2 linked regions of the Phenylobacterium zucineum HLK1 genome follow. The protein of the gene in region 1 interacts with the protein of each later gene in a pairwise test. Links are inferred from orthologs where the notes say so. Each region holds a gene or a part of one and is shown on either strand. Other genes may lie near its edges.

What was found.
Region 2: the proteins of PHZ_RS00535 (region 1) and PHZ_RS02040 interact in binary tests that used the Escherichia coli proteins (3 or more experiments, as listed by UniProt). The link is inferred for Phenylobacterium zucineum HLK1 from one-to-one orthologs.

Annotation. Positions count from the first base shown.
Region 1 is NC_011144.1:90,252-94,652, forward strand. Bases 882-3,854 are described here. They hold PHZ_RS00535 (aspartate-semialdehyde dehydrogenase), read right to left. Parts: upstream 2,898-3,854; coding sequence 1,866-2,897; downstream 882-1,865. Other genes in these bases: PHZ_RS00525 (GNAT family N-acetyltransferase), read left to right, coding at 882-919; rarD (EamA family transporter RarD), read right to left, coding at 928-1,860; PHZ_RS00540 (PaaI family thioesterase), read left to right, coding at 3,105-3,488; PHZ_RS21370 (hypothetical protein), read right to left, coding at 3,496-3,854. In the rest of the region: PHZ_RS00520 (serine hydrolase domain-containing protein), read left to right, coding at 1-398; more of PHZ_RS00525, read left to right, coding at 404-881; more of PHZ_RS21370, read right to left, coding at 3,855-3,969; PHZ_RS00550 (response regulator), read right to left, coding at 3,966-4,401.
Region 2 is NC_011144.1:375,625-379,379, reverse strand. Bases 214-2,995 are described here. They hold PHZ_RS02040 (peptide deformylase), read right to left. Parts: upstream 1,969-2,995; coding sequence 1,459-1,968; downstream 214-1,458. Other genes in these bases: PHZ_RS02035 (DNA recombination protein RmuC), read right to left, coding at 2,018-2,995; PHZ_RS21425 (class I SAM-dependent methyltransferase), read right to left, coding at 648-1,448; PHZ_RS21430 (TonB-dependent receptor), read left to right, coding at 214-647. Outside these bases: PHZ_RS02050 (TonB-dependent receptor), read left to right, coding at 1-126; more of PHZ_RS21430, read left to right, coding at 123-213; more of PHZ_RS02035, read right to left, coding at 2,996-3,238; recombination mediator RecR, read right to left, coding at 3,315-3,755. UniProt on the Escherichia coli protein: Removes the formyl group from the N-terminal Met of newly synthesized proteins. Requires at least a dipeptide for an efficient rate of reaction. N-terminal L-methionine is a prerequisite for activity but the enzyme has broad specificity at other positions.

The sequences.
Region 1 (4,401 bases):
TCTGGCGCAAGACACAGGTCCCGTCGGCCAACGGCTACGCCACGGCGCTCGCCCTCGCGCGGCTGATGGGCGCGCTGGCCGACAACGGCTGGCTCGAGGGCGGGCAGATCCTGTCGCCCGCCCTGATCGCCGAGGCGAGCCGCGAGCGCATCCACGGCCAGGACCTGGTGCTGCCGTTCGAGATGAGCTGGGGCGCGGGCTTCATGCGCAATCCGCCGAACAATCCCTGGGGCCCGGGCGAGCGGACCTTCGGCCACTCGGGCTGGGGCGGGAGCTGCGCCTTCGCCGATCCGGACCGTCGACTGGGCGGCGCCTATGTGATGAACAAGCAGGGGACCGCCCTGATGGGCGACGCCCGGCCCCGGCGGCTGATCGAGGCCGCCTACGGGGCGCTCTGAGCGCCATGTCGGACATCAAGCTGGATTTCCGCGCCGCGGGACCTACGGACCTTCCCGCTGTCCACCGGCTGGTGGAGAGCGCCTATCGCGGCGACAGCGCCCGCGCCGGCTGGACCCACGAGGCCGACCTGATCGAGGGGCCCCGCACGAGCGCCGAGGCCCTGCAGGCGATCGTCGACGATCCGGCCCAGGTTCTGCTGCTGGCGTTCGACGGCGACCGGCTGGCCGGCTGCGTGCAGGTGAGCCGCGTGTCCGGCGAGACGTCCTACTTCGGCATGCTGACGGTCGATCCGCGCCGGCAGGCCGGCGGGCTCGGCCGCCGGATCGTCGCGGCGGCCGAGCGCTTAGCCCGCGAGCGGTTCGGCGCCTCGCGCATGGAGCTGACGGTGGTCTCGGTCCGCGCCGAGCTGATCGCCTACTACGAACGCCGGGGCTACCGGCGGACGGGCGAGAGCCGGCCGTTCCCGGTGGCCCTCGACCCGCCGCTCGCGCTCTCGGTGATGGAGAAGGCGCTGAGCTAGCGCCCTCGCTACTTCCGCGCGGCCGCCGTCGTGGCGATCGCGACCCGCACCGCGCGCGAGCGCCGCCATGCGCCGTAGAGGAAGACGGCGGCCCCCGCCCATATGAAGGCGAAGGAGATCGCCCGCAGCGGCGTGAACGCCTCGCCCTGAAGGAGGCCGATGCAGAAGCTGATGGTGGGCGCCAGGAACTGCAGGAACCCCATGGCCGACAGCGGGAGCCGGCGGGCGGCCCAGGCGAACAGCGCCAGCGGCGCGGCGGTGATCGGGCCCGAGGCGATCAGCCAGGCGGCCTCGACCGGCCCGGCCGTGAAGTGGCCCTCGCCGCGCGCCTGCAGCCAGAGGATCAGCGCCAGACTGGGCAGGCCCAGGATCAGGCACTCCCACAGGAGCCCCGTCTGGGCGGAGGCCGAGACGCGCTTGCGCACGATCCCGTAGCCGCCGAAGCTGAAGGCCAGCACCAGCGACACCCAGGGCAGATGGCCCAGCGCCGCCGTCTGGACGAGCACGCCGACGAGGGCCAGGGCGATCGCCGCCTGACCGATGCGGTCGATGCGCTCGCGGAAGATCAGCGCCCCGGCGGCCATGTTGACCAGAGGGTTGATGTAGTAGCCGAGCGAGGTCTCCAGCAGGCGGCCCGAGTTCACCGCCCAGATGAACACCACCCAGTTCGTGGCGATCAGCACGGACGAGACCGCCAGCCAGCCCAGCACGCGGGGCTGGCGCAGCACGGCCCGCGCCTCGGCCGCCTGGCGGGCGAGCAGCACGAAGAGCGCCGCGGCGGGCGCGCTCCAGAGGATCCGGTGGGAGAGCATCTCCCACGATCCCACGCCGAGGGCCCCGATGGCCTGGAAGGCCAGCGGGACGAACCCCCAGATCAGGTAGCAGACGATTCCCGCCGTCAGCGCCAGACGGCCTTCACCGTCGGACGCGGACGGAGCCATGGGTCTTAAGCGATCGCCTTCTGGCGGATCAGGCCGCGCTGGTGGAGCAGCTCGGCGATCTGCACCGCGTTCAGGGCCGCGCCCTTGCGCAGGTTGTCGGCGACCACCCACATCGACAGCCCGTTCTCGACGGTCGGGTCGTTGCGGATGCGGCTGACGAACACCGGGAACTCGCCCTGGGCTTCCTTGGGCGTGATGTAGCCGGTGGGCTCGCGCTTATCGATGACGATCAGGCCCGGGGCCTCGCGCAGGATCTCGCGGGCCTCGTCCTCGTCGAGCGGGCTCTCGAACTCGATGTTCACCGCCTCGGAGTGGCCGACCATCACCGGCACGCGCACGCAGGTGACCGTCAGCTTGATGGCCGGGTCGATCATCTTGTGCGTCTCGTCCCACATCTTGGCTTCCTCGTCGGTGTAGCCGTCGTCGCGGAACGCGCCGATGAACGGGATGACGTTGAAGGCGATCTGCTTGGGGAACTTCTTCGGTTCGGGGGCGCCCAGGACGAACACGCCCTTGGTCTGGTCCCAGAGCTCGTCCATGCCTTCCTTGCCGGCGCCCGAGACCGACTGGTAGGTGGCCACCACCACCCGCTTGATCTTAGCCCGGTCGTGCAGCGGCTTCAGCGCCACCACCAGCTGGGCGGTCGAGCAGTTCGGGTTGGCGATGATGTTCTTGCGGTTCGCCCACTCCACGTCGTCCGGGTTCACCTCGGGGACGATCAGCGGGACGTCGGGGTCCATGCGCCAGGCCGACGAGTTGTCGATGACGATCGGGCCCGCGGCGCCGATCTTCGGCGACCACTCCTTGGAGAACGAGCCCGAGACGCTCATCAGCACGACGTCGACCTTCGAGAAGTCGAACTGCTCGACGTCCTCGCAGGCGATGTTCTGGTCGCCGAAGGAGACGAGCTGACCGATGGATTTGCGGGACGCGATCGCGTGAATCTTCTCCACGGGGAATTTCACTTCCTCGAGGATGTTCAGCATTTCACGGCCCACGTTGCCCGTGGCGCCGACCACGGCGACCCGGTAACCCATCGGTGTCCTCCTAAGACTGGGGAGCGTCCCCGTACGCCCTGCGCCCCGCCAGCGCAAGGCGAGCGATCCTCAACGCCCCTTCAGATAGGCTCTCCCGGCGCCAGCGGAAGGCGCGCCGGCGAGAGGCGGTCCCGGCATGACGCCGAAGGTCATGGACGGCGCGCCTGCGGGGGCCCTATGCGGGCCGGGACAACGGGAGGATCACCGATGGCCGACACCGGCATGCCGTTCGCCAATCTCATGGGCGTGGAGATCGTCGAGCGCGAGAAGGATCGCGTGCGGGGGCGGCTGACCGTCCGCGAGGACCTGTGCACGGCCGGCGGCATCCTGCACGGCGGCGCCTTCATGGCCTTCGCCGACGCGCTGGGCGCCATCGGCGGCTTCCTCAACCTGCCGGCCGGCGCCCGGACCACGACGCTGGAGAGCAAGACCAACTTCCTGGGCTCGGCCAAGGTCGGGACGGTGGTCGATGGCGAGGCGACGCCACTGCACATCGGACGCCGGTCCAGCGTCTGGCAGACCCGCATCACCGGCCCCGACGGCCGGCTGCTGGCGCTGGTCATCCAGACCCAGATGACCGTGCAGGACTAGGACCGGATCAGGCAGGCTCAGGCCCAGCGTAACGGCTCGTCACCTTGCGCAGGCCGTCCAGAACCGGCTCGGCCCCGCCGTCGGGCAGGTCGGGGTTCATGAGCAGGCGCCAGGCGCGGACATGCACGGCCACCGCCTCGCGGTCGAACCGGCCGCGCGTGCGGAGATGGTCGATGAGGTCGCACAGGCTGGTCAGCGCCTCGTCCACGGCCGGGACCCCGCAGACGGCCCCCGCGCCGATGCCGCGCACGGCGATGGCGTAGAGGTCGGCCAGACCCGCATCGTCCGCCGGCTCTGGCAGCTGCTCGAGGCCCGCCTCGGCGTACTCCAGCAGGGCCGTGAGGTCGGCGATGCAGGTGGGGCGGATCTCCTCGAGGTTCGTCTGCGCCCGCTCCAGCGCCTCGGCGACGGTGAGCCCGCCGGGGGTCTTCAGGATCTCGGTCAGCCGGACCTTCGGGAAGACGAAGCGGACGGTGCTCACGACGCGGCCCGCGCGTCGGACGCGGCCTCCTCGTCGGCCGGCGCCTCGCCGGCGTCGACCATGTGATCCTCGCGCCGGCGGCCGATCCCGTCGGGCGGTCCGTCGTTGCGGAAGCGCCGGTCGGGCCCGACGTAGCTGCCCGAGAACAGGAAGGGCCGCCCCTCCTTGGCCACCCACAGGATCCGCTCCAGCATGACCTTGGGCGCGATCGGCTTCTTGATGATGATGTGCCCGCCGCAGTCGCGGGCCCGGGCCACGTCGCTGGCCGGCGTGTGGGCGGTGGTGATCAGCACCGGCGTGTAGCAGTTGGGCTCCTTGGCTTCGGTCCGCATCCAGCGCACGAAGTCGTAGCCGGCCCCCGACGGCGCCATGCCGTCGACGATGGCGAGGTCCAGCTCGTAGCTGGTGGCCACCTGCTGGGCCTGCTCGACG
Region 2 (3,755 bases), 290 kb from region 1 along the record:
CCCGCCGGCGCGCCGGGAACGCAGCGCCGGGCCGAGGGCGCCGGGCCGAGGGCGCCGGGCCTTCAGGCGGCGGACCGCCGGGCGGCTTCCGCGGCGGCCGCGGCCGCTTTTCGGGCGGGAACATGACCTTCGCCGTGTTCCACACCTGGCGCATCGAGGACGAGGTGCTGATCCGACCCGGCGTGCCGGTGCTCGACCTGCTGGACGGCGCGGCGCTCAGCCAGAGCGGCGGCGCCTCGCGCCATCAGGTGGACGTCCAGGCGGGGGTCTCGAAGAACGGCCTCGGCGCGCGGCTGAACGCCCGCTGGCGCGAGGGCTCGCGGGTCGACGGCGGCCCCTCGGGCGAGAGCCTGCGCTTCTCGGACCTCACCACCGTGGACCTGCGGCTGTTCGCCGACCTCGGCCTGCAGCCCATGGCCCGCGAGCACACCTGGATGCGCGGCGCCCGCGTCAGCCTGGAGGTGAAGAACCTGTTCGACGAGCGGATCGCCGTCCGCGACGAGGCGGGCCTCACCCCGCTCAGCTACCAGCCGGACCTGATCGACCCCGTCGGCCGCACGGTGAGCATCAGCTTCCGCAAGCTGTTCCTGCCGCCAAGGCCGGTCCGTCCCGTGCAGACCCCGACGGCCCCGACGCCGGGGTCCTGATCAGCGCCGCCGCAGCACCGCCATCGCCTGGACGGGCGTCTCCCGGCCGCCCGGGATGATCTCGGCGACCTCGAACCAGGGCCCGGCCATGCGCGAGACGTGCGCCCGGCTGGTCCAGCTCGACATGTAGTTCGAGCCCTGCATGGCGTCGTTCAGCACGAACCAGTCGTCGCGGGGCCCGCGCGCCTTCACCGCCTCGGGGCCCCAGACCGCGGCGTAGTCCTCGTCGTGGAAGGTGAGCAGGGCCAGGCCGCCGGGGCGCAGCACGCGCGCGGCCTCGGCCAGCCAGGCCTCGGCGACCGGCTCGCGCAGGTGGGTCAGCACGGAATAGGCGTAGACGAGGTCCAGCGCCCCGTCGGCGTGCGGCAGGGGCGGCTTCAGGCCGTTGGTCCCATAGCGGCCGGGCAGGTTCGCGCGGCACCACGCCACGAGCTTCGGGTTGAGGTCGCTGCCGTGGAACTCCCCCCCGGCCGCCTCGATCTGCGGCGCCAGCCAGCGGGCGATCCGGCCGCAGCCGCAGCCCAGGTCCAGCATCCGCAGCGCCGGGGCCGGAAGGCCGTGCTTCGCGGCGAGCCGCAGGACGTCGGCGGCGTCGGCCTGGCCGCGCTCGGAGAACCAGCGCTGGCCCGCGGTCCCCGCCACGGCGACGCGCAGCTCGGCCGGCGGCATCGGACGGCCGTCGTCCACCGCCTCCTCGGGCTGTTCGACGAGCTTGCGTTCCTTCGCCCGGTAGATGGGCGCGATCAGGCCGGTGACCTCGAGGCCCCGGCGGACGAAACGGATGAGCGGATGCTTGGCCACGAAGCGGCTTTTAGGCCGCTTTGGCGTGCTTCTTCACCTTCTTGATCGCCTGCTCGCGCTTCAGGCGCGACAGGTGGTCGATGAACAGGACGCCTTCCAGGTGGTCCATCTCGTGCTGGATACAGACCGCGAAGAGGCCCTCGGCGTCCTCCTCGACCTGTTCGCCCTGGTAGTTCAGGTAGCGCAGCTTCACGCGCGCCGGCCGCTCGACCTCGTCGTAGTACTCGGGAACCGACAGGCAGCCCTCCTCGTACGGCGCGGTATCGTCGGAGGCCCACAGGATCTCGGGGTTCACGAAGTAGCGGGGCTGCTTCTCCTCGCCCTCCCGGGCCAGGTCCATGACGATCACGCGCTTGGGCACGCCGATCTGGATGGCGGCCAGGCCGATGCCCGGGGCCGCGTACATGGTCTCCAGCATGTCGTCCATCAGCGCGCGCAGCTCGTCGTCGACCTTTTCGACGGGCTGGGAGACCTGCTTCAGGGCAGGGTGCGGGACGACGAGGATCTCTCGGATGGCCATGGGCGCGAGGTAGGTTCGGAATGCCTGAGCGTCAAGGTGGGAGAAGGCCTCAGTCGGGCTTGCCGGCGGCGGCGAGCCGCACGCTGGGCTGAGGCTCGTCGGTCAGCTTGGCCAGCGGGCGCACGCCCAGCTCGATCGCCGGCAGCTCGGCGATCTCCTTGCCCTGGTGGTCGACCTTCAGCTCCTCGAAGCGCTTGGCCTGGGTCAGCACCTGGGTCTCCAGCGAGCCGACGAAGCGGTTGTAGCGCTCGACGGCGGCCGACAGCGCCTTGCCCACCGAGCCGGCGTGCTCGCCCATCACCGCGATGCGCTTGTAGAGCTCCTTGCCGAGGTCGGCGATCTTCTGGGCGTTGGCCGCCTGCTCCTCGACCCGCCAGCCGTAGGCCACCGCCTTGCACAGCGCGAACAGGGTCGTCGGCGTCACGATCACGACACGGCGGTCCATCGCCTCGGTCATCAGGTCGGGCGCGCGGTCCAGCGCCGCGGCCAGGGCCGAGTCCAGCGGCACGAACATGGCCACGAAGTCGGGCGAGGCCTCGAACTGGTCCCAGTAGGCCTTGGCCGAGAGCCCCTGGATGTGCCCCTTCACGCTCTGCACGTGCCGCAGGCCGGCCGAGTCACGGGCCGCCTCGTCCAGCGCCTCCTGCAGCTCCAGGAAGGCGTTCAGCGAGCACTTGGCGTCGATCACGAACACCCCGCCGCCCGGCAGGCGCACGGTCACGTCGGGCCGGCGCCGACCTTCCTCGGTGTCGGTCGAGGACTGCTCCTCGAAGTCGTAGCGGTGCGAGAGCCCCGCGGCCTCCAGCACGTTGCGCAGGGTCTGCTCGCCCCAGCGGCCCTGCACGCCGGCGCCGCGGCGCAGCGCCGCCGACAGCTTGCGCGCCTCCTCCTGGGTGGCGGTGGAGGCCTGCAGCAGCTGCTGGATCTGCTGCTTCAGCCCGCCGTTCTCCTCCGCGCGCTGCTTCTCCACCTGGGCGACCTGCTCCTGAAACTTCTGCAGGGTCTCGGCCACGGGCTTCAGCTGGGCCTCCAGCCGCGCCTGGACCAGCTGCTCGCGGCCGCGCGCCTGCTCCTCGTTCTTCCGCAGGATCTCCTCGGCGACCTGGGTCGCCGACTGGGTGAGCTGGGCCCGCAGCAGGTCGCCCTGCTCCTCCAGCAGCTTCATTCGCGCCTCGGCGGTGGCGGCCCGCACCCGCTCGCGCAGGGCGAAGGCGATCGCGCCCGCGGCCACGATCACGGCGACGATGGCGAGGATCAGCATGGCGTTCATGCTGCGTTCTTAGCGCGAGTCCCCCATCCCCGTCATCCCACGGTCGCGCAGCGATCAGAGGGATGACGTCGGATGTCTATGCCGGCCGGCGCGCCCGCATGGCCTGGGCGATGGTGCCGTCGTCCAGCCAGTCCAGCTCGCCGCCCACCGGCACGCCGCGGGCCAGCATGCTGACCGTCACCTCCGCGCCGGCCAGCCGCTCGGCCAGGTAGTGCGCCGTCGTCTGGCCATCGACGGTCGCCGGCAGGGCCAGGATCACCTCGCGCACGCCGGGCTCGCTGGCCCGCGCCACCAGGGGCCCGACCCGCAGGGCGTCCGGCCCCACGCCGTCCAGCGCCGACAGCAGCCCGCCCAGCACGTGGTAGCGGCCGCGGAACGCGCCCGCCCGCTCCATGGCCCACAGCGCGCCGACCTCCTCGACCACGCAGATCAGGCTGGCGTCCCGCGTCCCGTCGGAACAGATCGCGCAGGGGTCCTGGGTGTCGAGGCTGCCGCACGTCGAACAGGTCTTCACCCG